Regions from separate parts of the Phyllobacterium ifriqiyense genome, predicted to be linked through region 2. Evidence: predicted binding sites of a transcription regulator. Region 2 holds the regulator's gene; the other holds the start of a gene.

Region 1 (7,930 bases), 110 kb from region 2:
CCGCACCAACGGTAGCATCTCCGATGTAACTCAAATGATTTAGTTTGGCGCCCTGCCCAATCTTGGCGTTCTTCACTTCAACGAAATTGCCCACTTTTGCTTTTGCCGCGAGATTTGCACCCGGACGAAGACGGGCAAACGGGCCAATACTTGCGTTTGCTCCAATGCTTGCACCTTCAATATGCGAAAATGCGTGGATTACAGTACCGGACGCAATCGAAACACCCGGGCCAAAAACAATATTGGGCTCCAGCGTAACATCTGCCTCAATCACTGTATCATGAGAGAAAAATACTGTTTCCGGCGCTTGCATGGATACGCCTGCCAGCATCATTTCGCGGCGTTTGCGGTTCTGCCAAATCGCTTCCGCTTCCGCCAGTTCCAGCCGCGTATTAATGCCGATCACATTGTCCGGAGAAATCTCAATGGCAACAACAGACTTCCCTTGCGAATTGGCGATCTCCACCACATCGGTCAGATAATACTCACCTTTTGCATTCTCATTCTTAATCATGTGAAGCAATGCCAACGCACTATCACCGCGCAAAGCCATTAGTCCGCCATTGCAAAACCCAATTTTCTTCTCGGCTTCGCTTGCGTCCTTTTCTTCACGAATCGCAATTAAGCGGCCATCCTGTTCAATAAGGCGGCCATATCCGTGCGGGTTATCAGGCCTGAATCCCATGACCACAATATCGGAGCCACCGGCCAGTTTCTCACGAGCCATTTCCAGCGCAGATGTTTCGATGAGCGGGGTATCACCAAAAACCACGATGATGTCGTCGTAACCTGCCTCTATGGCAGATTGTGCGGCAAGAACGGCATGTCCCGTGCCAAGGCGCTCCACCTGCTCGTGAACGGTGATATTGCTGACGAGCGCGCGCACGGAGGTTTCAACCTTGTCGGCGCCACGGCCCACCACTAAGGCTATATCGCTGCCTCCAGCACCTTGCACTGCCTTGGCGACGTGTCCCACAATTGGTAATCCGGCTATTTCATGCAGCACTTTCGGCAATGAGGACTTCATCCGCGTGCCCTCTCCGGCAGCGAGAATAACCGTAAGACAAGTGCGTGATGTCATGGTTCAGACTTTCAGTTTGGCCAAAGCGTTATCAGGCTGCAACATGGCACAATGCTGGTTGCAATTTGGTAACTTGCGCTTCTTTAGCCAAGTTGGCCGAGGATGGGAAATGTTTCAAGCAGCCAGAATGAAAATGTCTGCAGCCCTCCGGTCAGGAAAAGTACTCCTGTAATCACCAGCAGTCCTCCCATGATTTTTTCGACCTTGCCAAGATGCATGCGAAACCGGGATAGGAATCGCATGAACACACCGGAAAATAGCGCGGCAATAATGAAGGGAATGCCGAGCCCAAGAGAATAGATCGCAAGCAGTAGCGCCCCGTCAGCGACAGTATCGCGTGCGCCAGCCAGAGCCAAAATTGGACCAAGCACCGGTCCTATGCATGGGGTCCAGCCAAATGCGAATGCCAATCCCATAATATAGGCTGCAAAGGGATTGGCCGGTGCTCCTTTGCTTTGAAAGCGTGCCTCGCGGGATAGAAAAGCTAATCTGAACACACCGAGGAAGTTCAATCCCATAATGATGATGATGATTCCGGCCAGGATGGCTATTTCCTGCTGCCACATGCGCAGGAATGCCCCAATTGTCGATGCGCCTGCACCCAGTAGAACAAAAACTGTGGTGAATCCCAAGACGAAGCAAAAGGACGATAAAAGGAGCGCGCGCCTGACCGGTGAAATTTTGGCGGTGGAAGCATCAGCTCGGAAGTCTTCTACAGTCACCCCTGCCATGTAGCACAGGTACGGCGGCACGAGAGGCAGCACACAAGGTGAAAGAAATGAGAGCGCCCCGGCCCCGGCGGCAGTCAGATAGGAAACATCCAGCGCCATATGCGCTCCTTCATGGTCATTCAGGTTGCGCCGGATTAAGCCGAATCTGTTCGGATTTCCAATCACCTTTTCGCCATTCCTCTGATCAAATACCGCATTACGGGGTAGCTCTGCCGGGGAAATTTGAAGAAAGCTGTAAAAACAACGCTTTTTATCACAGAAACTATGCACAATAGCTGTTGACCGATTGCCATCTCGCACCTATGTTCCGCCGCACTTCCCGAGGCCAGTTTATGGCTTTCAAGGGAGCGCGTAGCTCAGCCGGTAGAGCAACTGACTTTTAATCAGTAGGTCCGGGGTTCGAACCCCCGCGCGCTCACCATCATTCCCGCAAAATATCCTATTCTCTTCGAGCGGTAATTATCCAGGCGCGGGAGTCAAAGAGCACCCCGTCAGTGGTCATATGAGCCTCAAGCAGGTTGCGCAGCCGTTGCAAGGCAGGTTCGGGTGCTTCATTCGTTTGAGCAAGCATATCCTTTATAGAGAAGATTTCCATGAGAGCGTCAAACGCGCTGTCGACAGATGCTCCGTAGAATACCGGTTCCCGCACGTCGATAAAATCGACGGATACAAACCCTGCGGTATTGAGAAGCTCTTTGGCGGTAGCAGGTTCACCAAGGGAAAACGCCTTCCGGGTTTCCGGTGAGGCCATCGTGGTCGGAGCTACGGTTCGCCGAATGGCGCCAGACCATTCATTTTTATCCTGGTTCTGCCATACCATCCATGCCAGTCGCGCATCGGGACGCATGGCGCTGGCAATATTTGCAAACGCGGCAGTCGGATCAGAGAAGAACATAGCGCCAAACCGGCTGATGCAAAGATCGAATCTGGCTTGGGGAAATACGTGGCTTTGGGCGTCGCCCTGCTCAAATGAAACATTTTTGAGCCCAGAATCATTTGCCCGTTGCCTGGCAACTTCCAGCATATCGCTTGACGTATCCACACCAATCGCCTTGCCATTGACAGCAAGGCTGGCGGCATCGCGCGTGGTTTGCCCTGCCCCGCAACCCACATCAAGCACATGGTCACTCACTCCAACGCTGGCAGCGGCAATCAAGTGTTTGGTGTGACGTTTTAATTCTGCGTCATAGAAATCTGCACGATCCAACATTTGAACCTCTCCTGGTTTTTGCTGTCATTGCCGGCGGTTGCTTCTTTAGCAAGACTGGTTGCATTAGAGGATCAGTTATGTAAGTTCACAACCAATGTAGTTGCTGTTCGTTTGAGACGAGGCTCGAGGCATTGACACCTCAGATGCTGTGCAGGGGGATGACGAAATGAATGAACGGATCATCATTGCTGACAATGTTGAGATCGCCACGCAGGCTTTTGGAGATCCAACCCATGAGCCTGTTCTGCTTATCATGGGCGCCATGGCTTCCATGTTGTGGTGGCCGGAGGGGTTTTGCAAGCAACTCGCCGCCCAAAAACGCTACGTCATTCGTTATGATAATCGGGATACCGGCCTTTCGACCGCTTATGAGCCGGGAAACCCTGATTATACAATGGACGACATGGCTCAGGATGCATTTCGCGTGCTCGACGCCTACAATATCAAAACCGCACATCTGGTCGGTATGTCGCTGGGTGGTATGATCGCGCAAATGGCCACTTTCGCCCATCCTGAACGCGTAAAAACGCTGACTTTGATCTCAACCACGCCCATCGGCGTTGATACCTCCAACCTTCCGCAGACGAGTAGTGCCTATATGGAGCACGCAGCGACAGGCGAGAGTGTTGATTGGACCGATAGCGCTCAGGTCATAGATTTTATTGTTAAAGATACGCAGATGATTGCAGGTACACGGCATCCCTATAATGAGATGCAGGCCCGTAAACTCGTGGAGCATGATGTGAAGCGTGCTAAAAACTTCGCCAGCGCTACCAATCATTTCATGTTGAAAGGTGGTGACAGCTGGGACAACAAGCGCGACGAATTAGCTAAACCTCTTCTCGTTGTCCACGGCACAGCGGACCCGATTTTTCCGATCGAGCACGGCGAATTGCTGGCACAAAGCGTTCCAGGTGCAGAACTTCTCCGTGTTCCAGGTGGCGGCCATGAAATTCACCTTGAGGATTGGGATGACATTATTCGCGCTATCGGCACTCACACAGGGCTTAACTGCCGCGCCTAACTTTTCAGGCGGACTTAGTTTTCTTGTTCCGTTGGGCCAAGAAGCCTGTCTCTTTCGCTTATAAAAGTATCAAGCGCCTGATGACCCTTGACTGTCCAGAAAGCGGCTTCCGGCTCGTAATCATATCCCATGAGTTTGGGGGGAATATCCACAGTGGAAAAATTCTGAATCGTTTTGCTTGCAAAGTCGCAGACGTAAAACGGTAGAATCTGGTCGATATGATATTTGGGTTTCTTCCCCAAGCTAACTGCTATCGAAACGGCAATTGCATTTGCCAATCGCATTGAACCTGGCGAATTATTTAAAAGAACGGCAGATGCAAGAATTTTGCGCCACGGATGTTTTTCATTCCTTCTAAATATGAATGCTCCGCTTTGATGGTCGAAATCAGATGGAATTATTGGCCAGGGAGACCGATTCATCACGGCGTCGACATCAATCATAAGAAGGCGTTCGACACCAGCTTCCAGAATTAAAGGCGCTAGCAGGAAGCGTGCGGCGGTATAATAGATTTCACGGCGTGGCAGCCCCTCTGCCAGTGCGCATGGATCAATAGAATAGGTCAGCCTCACGTGCTTGAGAGTCTTGGAAAGGGTAGCCGCTTCCTCGATGACCTTGCCGGAAGGTTGAAGAAGCAGAAGATGGAATGCCTCAGCCTGACCTAGACGTTCGATGGATTTGATCAGCCCCAGAGCGAAATTGTAGAAATAGCGATCATCGCATGCTGCCAGGAGAACATTACCTGAATTTGGCAAATTTCCCTTTATACTTTTACGAAACAGCTCTGTTTCTCGGGCTCTGACCTGTGGCAGCTTTAACGCCTGCCGAGCATTCCGCCTCAACATCCAGCGAAATAATAGTGAATGTCTCTTTTCCGATTTAGGTATGGGAGCAGTGGATTTGGCAGACATGCGATCATTTCTATGACTTTGAGCGTAGTTTCACCTCAATCTATAACACAACCATTATCGTGAAGAAGGGCTTCAGAACCAGATCAGAAATCCTTCCCATGAGTCTCAACAGCGAAAGGCTGGATGACTCTGAAATCTGGAAGTGATGATCTGATTCTAACCATTCGCGTCGGGAAGCGCTTGACACTGGATACCTTAAATTTGATAATGGAACATATCATGAACAAACAGGGGTTCTATAGTGGCGATCGTCGATCTAACGGCGTTAAGACGCGATATTGCGTCTCTAAATGAGCAAGGCACGCAAGGTGCGTCTGGCTCTGCCTTTGATCTTGGCTGCCGGACTGTAGACAGCATATTTCGGGGTGGCCTTCAGCGAGGCGCTCTGCATGAGATTTTTGCGAAGGAAAGTGGGGACGCAGGAGCCACAACAGGTTTTGTTATTGCCCTCGCCTTGCGCGCATCAGCCAACCTAAGCCCCATTCTTTGGATTGAAGAGGATTTTACAGGCAATGAACATGGCTTTCCCTATGCTCCCGGCCTGCATTATTTGGGTCTCGACCCGAAGCGGGTGATTTTCGTTCGGTGCTCCTCGCCTCATAATGTTTTAAAGGCTGCAGCAGACAGCCTTGGCATTCGCGGTATGGGAGCAGTTATTATTGCGCCGTGGGGCCATCCCAAATGTCTGGATCTGACTGCCTCGCGAAAATTACTGCTTAGCGCACAACAGGCCGAAGTGCCCGCCTTTCTCCTGAGGCTGGGAGCTGTTCCGGGTGAAAATGCTGCCGTCACACGGTGGTTAATTCGTGCTGCAACCTCACAATCCCCTGGTGCAAACGCGCCGGGCAACCCTGTTTTTCATGTCCAACTCATTCGCAACAGGCAGGGCAACACAGGCCAATGGCTATTACAATGGGAGAGTGAAAATCATGTTTTCCAACGGATCGAGCCGGTTTTTGGCTCTGTGGTTTCCACATCTTCCTACGGATCGTCTCAAACGCGAAAATTCGCAGCGCGACCGTTCTGATCAGTATCTCATTGTTGTTGACAAGATTGCCAATACTTTACGGCTGGTAGCGGTTGATCAGAGAGCTGCAAAAGCAGGTCTATACAAAAGCATGACTTTGGCTGATGCACGTGCGCAGTTTGAAAAGCTGGATATCGCATTTGCCTCACCTCGTCAGGATTCCGCATTTTTGGAGCGTCTGGCAGATTGGTGTGATCGATACACGCCTCTGGTCGCTTTTGACGATCCGGATGGTCTTATCCTCGATATTACAGGCTGTGTTCATCTTTTTGGGGATGAGCACACTATGCTCAAGGATATTCACAATCGTCTCAATCAACAGGGCGTGGCAGTAAAATCAGCCATCGCAAGCAATGCAGCCTCTGCCCGTGCCTTTGCACGCTATTCATCCGGCGGTGTCATCGGCGATGATGAAGAAAAGAGACTATATAAACTGCACCTTGCCTGTCTTGAGATAGAAGCAGCACATCTTGCTGGTCTGAAGCGCGCAGGTCTGCTGCATGTTGGCGAAGTCGAGGTTCTGCCCCGTGCTGCCCTTGCTGCCCGTTTCGGAAAAGAGCTGATCAATCGCCTGGACAGTCTTTTTGGCAGGCAAGACCAGCCAATTTCTCCGCGCCGTATTGTGCCTGTCTGTATGGTTGAGCGACGCATGACCGAACCTTTGGTTGTTATGGATTCCGTCGAGCTTTTACTTCAATCCCTTGGCGATGAACTTTTCAGGCAATTGCAAACCCGTGTTCAAGGTGCGCGTGAAATCGAAGCGAGCTTTTTTCGTGTTGATGGAAATGTGAGACGGATTCGTATTGAATCCGGAAGGCCGCTTGTAGAGACAAAAACATTACTGCGATTGCTCAAGGAGAGGCTATCAAGCTTGGCAGAACCTCTGGATGCAGGCTATGGCTTTGATATTGTTCGGCTCTCTGCTATTCGAACAGAACAAACACATGCGCTGCAGAAAAGTCTCGACAATACGCGGCAAGAGACAGAAGCATTTGATGCGCTCATCGATAGACTTTCTATAAGATTGGGCAGTTCGCGTGTGTTGCGACCTGTTGCTGTTGATACGCACATTCCTGAACGTGCTGTCATGCTTGAAGCTGCAGCCGGGAATAGATCGGATCAATCAGTTCAGTGGTCACCAGAACATTACCCTGGAAATCCTCCCGAAAGACCAATCAGACTGTTTAATCCACCCGAACGCATTGAAACGACATCGGGAGTTCCTGACGGTGCACCGGCGCGCTTTACGTGGCGCCGCGTACAGCACACGATTGTTTTAGCTGAAGGACCCGAGCGTATTGCACCAGAATGGTGGCGCGAGCATGCGGGTGCTCTCACACGCGACTATTACCGGGTTGAAGACAATCAGGGAAAGCGTTTTTGGGTATTCCGCGAAGGTCTGTATGAGCGAGGCGATCCCACCCCCCGATGGTATTTGCATGGGATTTTTGCCTGATGGATTATACTGAGCTTGCCGTCACCAGCAATTTTTCCTTCCTCAAGGGGGCGTCGCAACCCCAGGAACTGGTTCTGGCTGCAGCTCTTCTGGGGCTTAAAGGCATTGGTATTGCCGATTGCAATACACTTGCTGGCGTGGTGCGAGCCCATAGCGCCAGAAAAGAAATTAAAAAAGAACAGGGTCTTTCAATAGACCTCTATATTGGTTGTCGGCTAAGTTTCACTGACGGCACGCCTGACCTTGTTGTTTATCCGCGAGATCGCCCTGCTTACGGTCATCTCTGCCAGATTTTGAGTGTGGGAAAGCACCGTGCCAAGACCAAAGGGGAATGCCATCTGCTTTTCGAAGACTTTCTGTTCAAGGCAGACAATTTTCAGATAGCTGTAATGCCTCCCGAAAATCCCGACGAAAGCTTCACGGACTTCCTAAAAAAACTGGCTTTTGCAGCGCCGGATTGCGTTTGGCTTGGTCTGGTGATGCCGCGCAA
Region 2 (7,930 bases):
GAAAATAAGCACTAGAACCACCAGCGGTACCGTCACGATGACGGACGCAGCCATGATCAGACCCCACGGTACCTCGTGAGCGCTGGCGCCGGATAGAAGTGCAATGATGACGGGAACCGTTCGCGTTTCCGTGGACGATGTAAACGTCAAGGCAAACAGAAACTCATTCCATGCAGCGATAAATGCCAGAAGGCCTGTTGTTACCAGCGCTGGCCACATGAGCGGCAGGAATACTTTGGTGATGATCACCCAAGGCGTGGCACCATCAACAATAGCCGCCTCCTCGATTTCAATCGGCAGATCGCGCATGAATGTGGTGAGCACCCACACGGTGAAGGGCAATGTGAAGATCGTGTACGAGAAGATTAGACCCCACAATGTATTATAAAGCCCGAGGAAACGGATAACCTCAAACAGCCCCGCCAGCACTGCAATCTGCGGAAACATGGAAACCGAAAGAATTGTCAGCAATAGAAGCGAGCGGCCACGAAACCGCACACGCGCCAAAGCGAAGGCTGCCGTAACCGCCATAAGCAGCGACAAGGCTACAACGAGGCCGGAGACAATAAGCGAATTCAGAAGATTGCGGGGAAAGCTGCCCGCTTCGATAACACTGACATAATTGGCCAGGGAAAATGACGTAGGCCAATATTCAATCGTGAAAAGCGCACTGCCCGTTTTGAAGCTCGTGATGATTGCGTAGTAGAACGGGAACACCGCAAACAGGACAATGAGCACCACAAGCGCATAAAATGCTGTATTCTTGATAGCTACGGGCATCAGCGATCTCCCCCATCCAGCCGAACTCGGCCGACCCAGATTGCGACAATGGTCATGAGAGCAATAACGACGAAAAGCAGCGTCGATTGCGCCGAGCCATAGGCAAACTTGTCGAATTCAATGAGATTTTCGCGGGCCAGCACCGACATGGTTTTCGTCTGAGCACTGTTTGGTGTCAGGACATAAATCAGGTCAAAAATACGCATGGCATCAAGCAGCCGGAAGATGATTGCGACCATCAGCGCCGGTTTGACGAGAGGAAGCGTTATACGGAAGAACTGCTTTACGGGATGGACGCCGTCAATCTTGGCAGCCTCGTAAACATCGTTCGGAACCATTTGCAGACCTGCAAGGATCAGAAGCGCCATAAAAGGTGTGGTCTTCCATACATCCACGATCAACACGGCGATCATTGCCGTATCGGAACTTGCAGTCCATGCGATTGGATTGTCGATAAAGCCAAGGCGCATGAAAAGGTCATTGAGAATGCCGAACTGATCGTTCAGCATCCAGCCCCACATGCGGGCAGAGACGATAGTCGGTATCGCCCAAGGGATAAGAATTGCTGCGCGGACAATGCCCCTGCCCTTGAATTCGGCGTTCAGCACGAGGGCGATAATCATTCCGAAAAAGGCTTCAAGCGCCACTGAAATGACAGCAAAGCGTACTGTGTTCCAGACTGCATTCCACCATGCTGGATCGACGAGCAGGCCGGAATAAAGCGTGCGCCCGCTTTTCAGCTGGACCCATGAAAGATAGTTCTTGAATCCCACCCATTTAGCTTCCCCCATATTTGTGAGCGAAGCATCGGTGAAGGAAAAATAGATGGTTCGGATCAATGGCCAGCCAGCCACGATTGCCAAAGCAATGATCATCGGTATGAGGAAAAGCTGAGCCGAGCGGGATCGCTGGCGTAACAGATCTGATCGCAATGCTGTTGAGGTCATGTTTGAATTCCTGCCCAGGAAAAACATCGGGATGTGAACTCAGGCAGTCGGTGCGAGCGGATTGTCAGGAGGCTTCCAACCGCTCGCACCGTGCCCTTATGCTGGCAGAAAACTACCAGCTACCTCCCTGAAGCTCGGCGATCTTGGCTTCAAGTACTTCAATGTTTTCAGCGGCCGTGCCATTTCCGGACAATGTGTCGTGAACAGCACTCCAGAACATTGAGGAGACTTCGTTATACTTGACCTTTGTCGGAGCAGACGGTCGTGGAACCGCCGTTTCAAAAACCGGCTTCCACAATGGGATCAAAGGCTGCGCTGCAGCGATGTCCTTGTCATCGTAGAGCGATTTAATGGTCGGCAAATGAGAAATATTGATTGCCATTTCCTTTTGCTGCTTTTCATCTGCCAGGAACAAAGCAAGCTTTATGGCCTCATCCGGTGATTTGGAATATTTTGAAACAGCCACATTCCAACCGCCCAGCGTTGCGGCAGATTTCTCGCCCTCTTTTCCCACGGGCAGCGGCGCAACATCGAACTTACCTTTGACGGCGCTGTCAGCGCCTTGGCTCAATGAATAAGCGTAAGGCCAATTCCTCATGAAGACGGAATTGCCTGTCTGCCAGACCCCGCGGGACTCTTCTTCCTTATAGGCCAGCGCACCCTTTGGCGATATGGTGTCTATCCAACCTTTGGCACGATCAATCGCAGCAACCGCCTCCGGATTATTGACCGAGATCGTACCGTCAGCCTCAACAATCTGGCCGCCGCCGGATGATTTTATCCATTCCAATGCATTACAGGTTAAACCCTCATAGGCATTTCCCTGAAACACAAATCCGAACATTCCCTTGTTTCCGGCTTGGCGCTCGCCATCCTGCACTTCCTTGGCGGTCGCAGCCATTTCATCCCATGTCTTGGGGACCGGCTTCTTGTACTTTTCGAGCAGATCCTTGCGATAATAAAGTGCTGGCGCATCTGTGTATAATGGCAGGGCAACCAATTTGCCGTCCACTGTCTGGCTTTCAATGATCGACGGGAAATGCTGGTCGACCACGCCTTTTGCCGCTTCGGTCAAATCGAGAAATTGCTCTGATAGCTGAGGCGCCCAAACCACATCGGTCTTATAGACATCGATATCCGAGTTTCCGGCTGCAAGCCAAAGGCGATACTGACCGAAATTGTCAGAACTGCTTGATGGCATCGCCACAATGGAAACCTTGTTGCCCGTTTCTTTTTCAAAGCGGTCAAGCTGCTTGCGCAACTCGGCATTTTCATTGCCGGTCGAGCTGTAAACAATAGAAAGATTGGCTGCATAGGCACCTGAAGACAACAGCGCTGTAAGCAGGATGCCCGCCAAAACTGAACTCTTTTTCATAAATCCTCCCAGAAATATTTAATGGATCAACCCATGCCGGACGGCACTCAATCCCCAATTGACGATCCTCCTCAAGCACATCAGATAGTGAAATTAACCTATCCAAAGCGCTTTGGATAAAAGGTGTCAAAACGCAAAACGAATGTCAATAAATAGTTTATGAACGCCATTAATCAGGCAAATAAAATTGTGCAGATCATTTAAAGCGCTTTGAAGTATGATTATATTACGAAGGCAAAGACATCTAACGACGCAGATAGGAATACAGTTTTGGACCGTCCGGCATGAAGCTGAAAGAACTCGCTGAAAAGCTCAACCTCTCCCAGACGACCGTTAGCCGCGCGCTGAACGGTTATCCGGAAGTGAATGAGGCTACGCGCGAGCGCGTCAATAAAGCGGCATTGAAATTTGGCTATAGCGCAAATGCAAATGCCCGACGTCTAGCCATGGGCCGTGTCGGTGCTATCGGTCTGGTTATCCCCGCAGATTCCAGCCAGCGATTTGGGCCTCATACCGCGGAATTTCTTGCCGGTTTGGCGGAGCGCCTTTCCCGGGACGAGATTGATTTTCTGCTCAGTCCCATTGTCGATAATGACGAGATTTCGGTTTATAAGCGCCTGATTTCGAGCAAACGGGTTGATGCGATCATCGTCTCCGGGCCTGTTTTGGTCGATGAGCGCGTATCCATGCTGATCGATGCAAACTTTCCCTTTGTTCTGCATGGCCGTACGAACATAGACAGGCCCCATGCCTGGCTGGATATCGACAATCAGGGCGCATTCTATCAGGCCGCAAGCCACCTCCTCGACCTTGGACATCGGCATATAGCCATGATTGACGGGTTAAGAGGGTTTACGTTCTCTGAGCATCGCGAGCTTGGATATCGCCAAGCGCTAAGCGAACGCGGCGTCGAAATCGACCCGCGCTTCATCGTACACGACTACTTCTCTGATGAAATCGGCTTTCGTGAAACGCAACGGCTGCTTTCATGCACTCCGCAACCGACAGCAATCATTGCAGGATCAATGATGACCGCTTTGGGTGTGTCACGTGCAGTTCGCAACAAGGGTTATCAGTTGGGCAAACAAGTATCGCTCATCACCCATGACGATGTCTTTCCATATCTCAATGCCAGCAACATGGTTCCATCCATGACCACCACGCGATCATCAATGCGCTCCGCCGCCACGAGAATCGCTGAAATGCTCGTGCGCGTCCTTGATGGCGAACCCGTGGACAATATTCATGAATTATGGCCCGTAGAACTCACAGTGCGCCAGTCGAGCGGTCCTCCGATAAGCGGATAGGCCCATATTTTGCGTCATTCCATCTGATTTTCAGAGTAATTGGGCATATAGGGCTGGTTTATACCAGATATTAATCCTTGTGGAACACAACTGGAACATATAGTGTTTGTTCTGGTTTTGTTTTTCCGATTCCACACTTAAGGATCGCCCCTATGCTGACGCGCAAACAACATGAACTTCTGCTCTTCATACATGAACGGTTGAAGGAAACGGGCATTCCCCCTTCTTTTGATGAAATGAAGGATGCACTTGATCTCGCATCCAAATCCGGCATTCATCGCCTGATTACCGCACTGGAGGAGCGAGGATTTATTCGTCGGCTAGCAAATAGGGCACGGGCGCTGGAAGTGCTTCGCCTGCCCGACTCGATTGCGCCGGGTCTGAACGCGCAACGCAAATTTTCTCCGAGCGTTATTGAAGGCAGTTTGGGACGAAATGTTGCGCCGCCTCGCCCGCAAGCAAGCACTGCCGATATTGTTGCTGCCAACATGATCAGCATTCCTGTTATGGGACGTATCGCTGCCGGTGTGCCGATCGCTGCAATTCAAAACCAGACTCACATGCTCAATCTCCCGCCCGATATGATCGGCAGCGGTGAGCATTATGCGCTTGAGGTCAAAGGTGACTCCATGATCGAAGCGGGTATTTTTGATGGCGACACTGTTGTTATCAAGCGCGGAGATACCGCGAGCCCCGGTGAAATCGTTGTGGCACTCGTGGATGATGAAGAAGCAACCTTGAAGCGTTTTCGCCGAAAAGGTGCATCCATTGCTCTCGAAGCAGCAAACCCCGCCTATGAAACCCGCATCTTTGGACCGGACCGCGTTCAGGTACAGGGCAAGCTGGTCGGTCTGATACGCAGATATTGATGGCGTTTATACTTCGCTGGACGGTGTGCTTTTGTTCGTAGGCTCCATTCGAACAGCCACAGAATAGCAGCTAGCGAAAAATGTTTGGGACTACCATAAACGCCGAACTACATTTTATTGCTTGTATCCGGTGGTTTCTTGGATAGTTGCCGCTCTTCAAGATTGCGCGCGGCGCGGGAATAGATGCGGTAATTATTCCAAGGGCGATTGGGCGTGCCAATCGCATACTTTATATCAACCGAATTCAGGCGTTGAGAAAGCTCTTGTTTTGCCAAATCGGTGCCAACTGGTGTGGAATCGGCTTTGACAGAGTCAGATTGTGGAGCATCAAACCTGATCTCCGCAGCGCCTTTGAGCGCCAGCATTTGCGATGAAAGTAACAATTTTCCAGCATTTGGACAATTTGGAGCCTTCGCGGCAAAAGCCAAAATGATGATATCCCCTTCTAGGCATGCATCTGCCGTTCTTGTTGCATCATCGGTATAGGCAACGATTAATCCTCCTGGCTCCCGGGCAGTGCAAAGCTTATCGGCACATTCGAATTGAGCGCCGCTTGCAACATCGCCTTTCATTGCCGGCTTAATGATCTGCCCGGCCCTATACCCCAACTGCCAATTATCGAGGCTGAAGGCGCTGCCCGCTTGTTTATTGATCGCCAGATGGTCGTCGTCCGTTCTTAACGCGACCAGTTTTCCGTCTTCTGAGACCACAATCGCAGGATAGGATGCCCGTCCCGTCAAACCAATTGCCAATGCTACCAATGGCAAGGCAAGCAGGCGCAACCACGTTGAAAGAAATAGAAGAAGCAAAAGCCCTATCGCCATAAGAATAAGCGAAGTTTCGGACATCAGCCCAAGATTTCCACTTGGTGAATGCGACGCCACGGCTTTTGCTATGGCGATAACAATCTCGATGCCCCATCCCATGATTTTAAACGGAAGCCAATCGAGGTCAAAAGGCATGGCGAGCAGGCCAAGCACTGCGAAGGGCATCACGAGAATTGAGACAATTGGCAGCGCCAAGGCATTCCCGACAAGGCCAAAAGGAGCGGTATTATTGAAATGATAGGCAGCAAAGATCGAGCTGGCTCCGCCAGCGACCAGCGAGGTCATGGCAATGCCGCCAATATAGGCCGTTGCTTTCGATGGAAACAGCCATATGCCGGCCTTGGCACTTGTCTGTTTTCGTAGGCCTCGCCTCAAATGGTAGCGTGACCACCAGCTATAGAAAGCTATAAGGGCAGCAGTTGCTGAATAGGACATCTGGAAACTTGGTCCGAGAATTTCATGTGGTGAAACCGCGATTGTAATTGAGGCGGCAATTGCGAGATTACGCATCGATATCGCCGCGCGATCCACGGTCATTGCAAGCAACATAACTGCCAGCATCACAAAGCTGCGTTGTGCGGCAACATCGGCGCCTGAAAGCAGAAGATAGAATGCCGAGTCAAACAGGGCGATGACAGCCGCGAGTTTCTTGACGGGATAGCGGGCCGATGCACTTGGAAAGAATGCGAATACAGCGCGCAGCGAACCTATGCTGATTGCAGCCACCAATGCCATATGGAAGCCGGATATGGACAAAATATGTGACAAGCCGCTGCGGCGCATGGCATTGTTGGTCTCCTCGCTTATGCCGTCGCGCTGCCCTGTCACCAGCGATGTCGCAATATCGCCCGGCTCCCCTTTAATGCTTTTCAATATGCGATGGGTGAGTTGCTGGCGAATATTGCTAATTGTCAGGAATGCCGCTGCTGCTATTCCGGCCTTTGGCGCGACATTGGCTTTTTGAGGCAGGCCCAGCAAAAAGCCGTTGGCTCCAATGCCGCGATAATAATTGTTAAAGGCAAAATCGTAATTGGCTGGCCGAACCGGGCCCGATTGCGGACGCAGATGGACCAGTGCTTTGAGTCCATCGCCAATGCTCAAATCTCGCGGCAAATGACGTGCAGAAACCGCAATACGCTCCGGTCCATAACGCAATGAAGGACGTTCGGTGCCTATGACGTCAAGGATCACCCGCCATCCTCCGTTTGCATCCTTTGCCAATGCTGAAATACGCCCCGTCACCCGGGTCGTCACTTCAGACCCAAGCATAGGCGTCGCTGCTCTGTTGGTTTCCAGCTTTGCGCAAACCATGCCCGCCGTGATTGCCATGAAGCCGAGACAGACCATCCTTATCGACGGTCTGTTGTGTGCCAGCAGATAAAATCCGACAAGCAGCGTGATTCCCAGGATCATCGGGCTTAGTCTTGGCTCTCCGCTTGCGCCGAAATAAAGGATAGCTCCAGTTCCAGCGAACACCGGCAGAAACAAGAATTTCGCGCCTCGCGCAATCTCGTCGTTGATTGCCGCCGGAATTCCATGGGCAATGGCTTGCAGCTTGCCTTCGACTGACCGTTTGAATACGGCGACACGGCCATTCGAGCCAACGCCATAATGATCGATCGTTCCGGTGCCAGATGTTTTGACAAGCGGCTGCCCAAGACTTTCCGGTTGAAACCAGAAAAGTCTTTCGCTCGTTTTCTCGTCGGTTGACGGTTCGGCCATTGATCCCCATTTCTGCCAATGCCCTTGCACGACAGCACCGCTATGGTACATCAACGCCAAATCAATTCGATTGGACGTTCGACTAATAGACCGAACTGCCCTG

The links. Region 2 encodes LexA, which represses DNA repair genes until DNA is damaged. Its sites were predicted from a motif close to TGTTCNNNNTGTGTTCNG; they were not measured.
Region 1: QFZ34_RS20505 (ImuA family protein) is a predicted target of LexA. The motif match lies at 5,166-5,183, and genes of this name have one in related genera.

Annotation. Positions count from the first base shown of each region.
Region 1 covers NZ_JAUSZT010000003.1:2,631,045-2,638,974, reverse strand. Annotated here, with positions in the region: gene glmU (bifunctional UDP-N-acetylglucosamine diphosphorylase/glucosamine-1-phosphate N-acetyltransferase GlmU) at 1-1,081, opposite strand, end outside; gene QFZ34_RS20530 (cytochrome c biogenesis CcdA family protein) at 1,165-1,911, opposite strand; tRNA gene QFZ34_RS20525 (tRNA-Lys) at 2,158-2,233, shown strand; gene QFZ34_RS20520 (class I SAM-dependent methyltransferase) at 2,252-3,022, opposite strand; gene QFZ34_RS20515 (alpha/beta fold hydrolase) at 3,189-4,046, shown strand; gene QFZ34_RS20510 (hypothetical protein) at 4,061-4,957, opposite strand; gene QFZ34_RS20505 (ImuA family protein) at 5,199-5,984, shown strand; gene QFZ34_RS20500 (Y-family DNA polymerase) at 5,887-7,440, shown strand; gene QFZ34_RS20495 (error-prone DNA polymerase) at 7,437-7,930, shown strand, end outside.
Region 2 covers NZ_JAUSZT010000003.1:2,740,572-2,748,501, forward strand. Annotated here, with positions in the region: gene QFZ34_RS21070 (carbohydrate ABC transporter permease) at 1-780, opposite strand, end outside; gene QFZ34_RS21075 (carbohydrate ABC transporter permease) at 780-1,727, opposite strand; gene QFZ34_RS21080 (ABC transporter substrate-binding protein) at 1,840-3,102, opposite strand; gene QFZ34_RS21085 (substrate-binding domain-containing protein) at 3,387-4,409, shown strand; gene lexA (transcriptional repressor LexA) at 4,562-5,278, shown strand; gene QFZ34_RS21095 (ComEC/Rec2 family competence protein) at 5,386-7,827, opposite strand.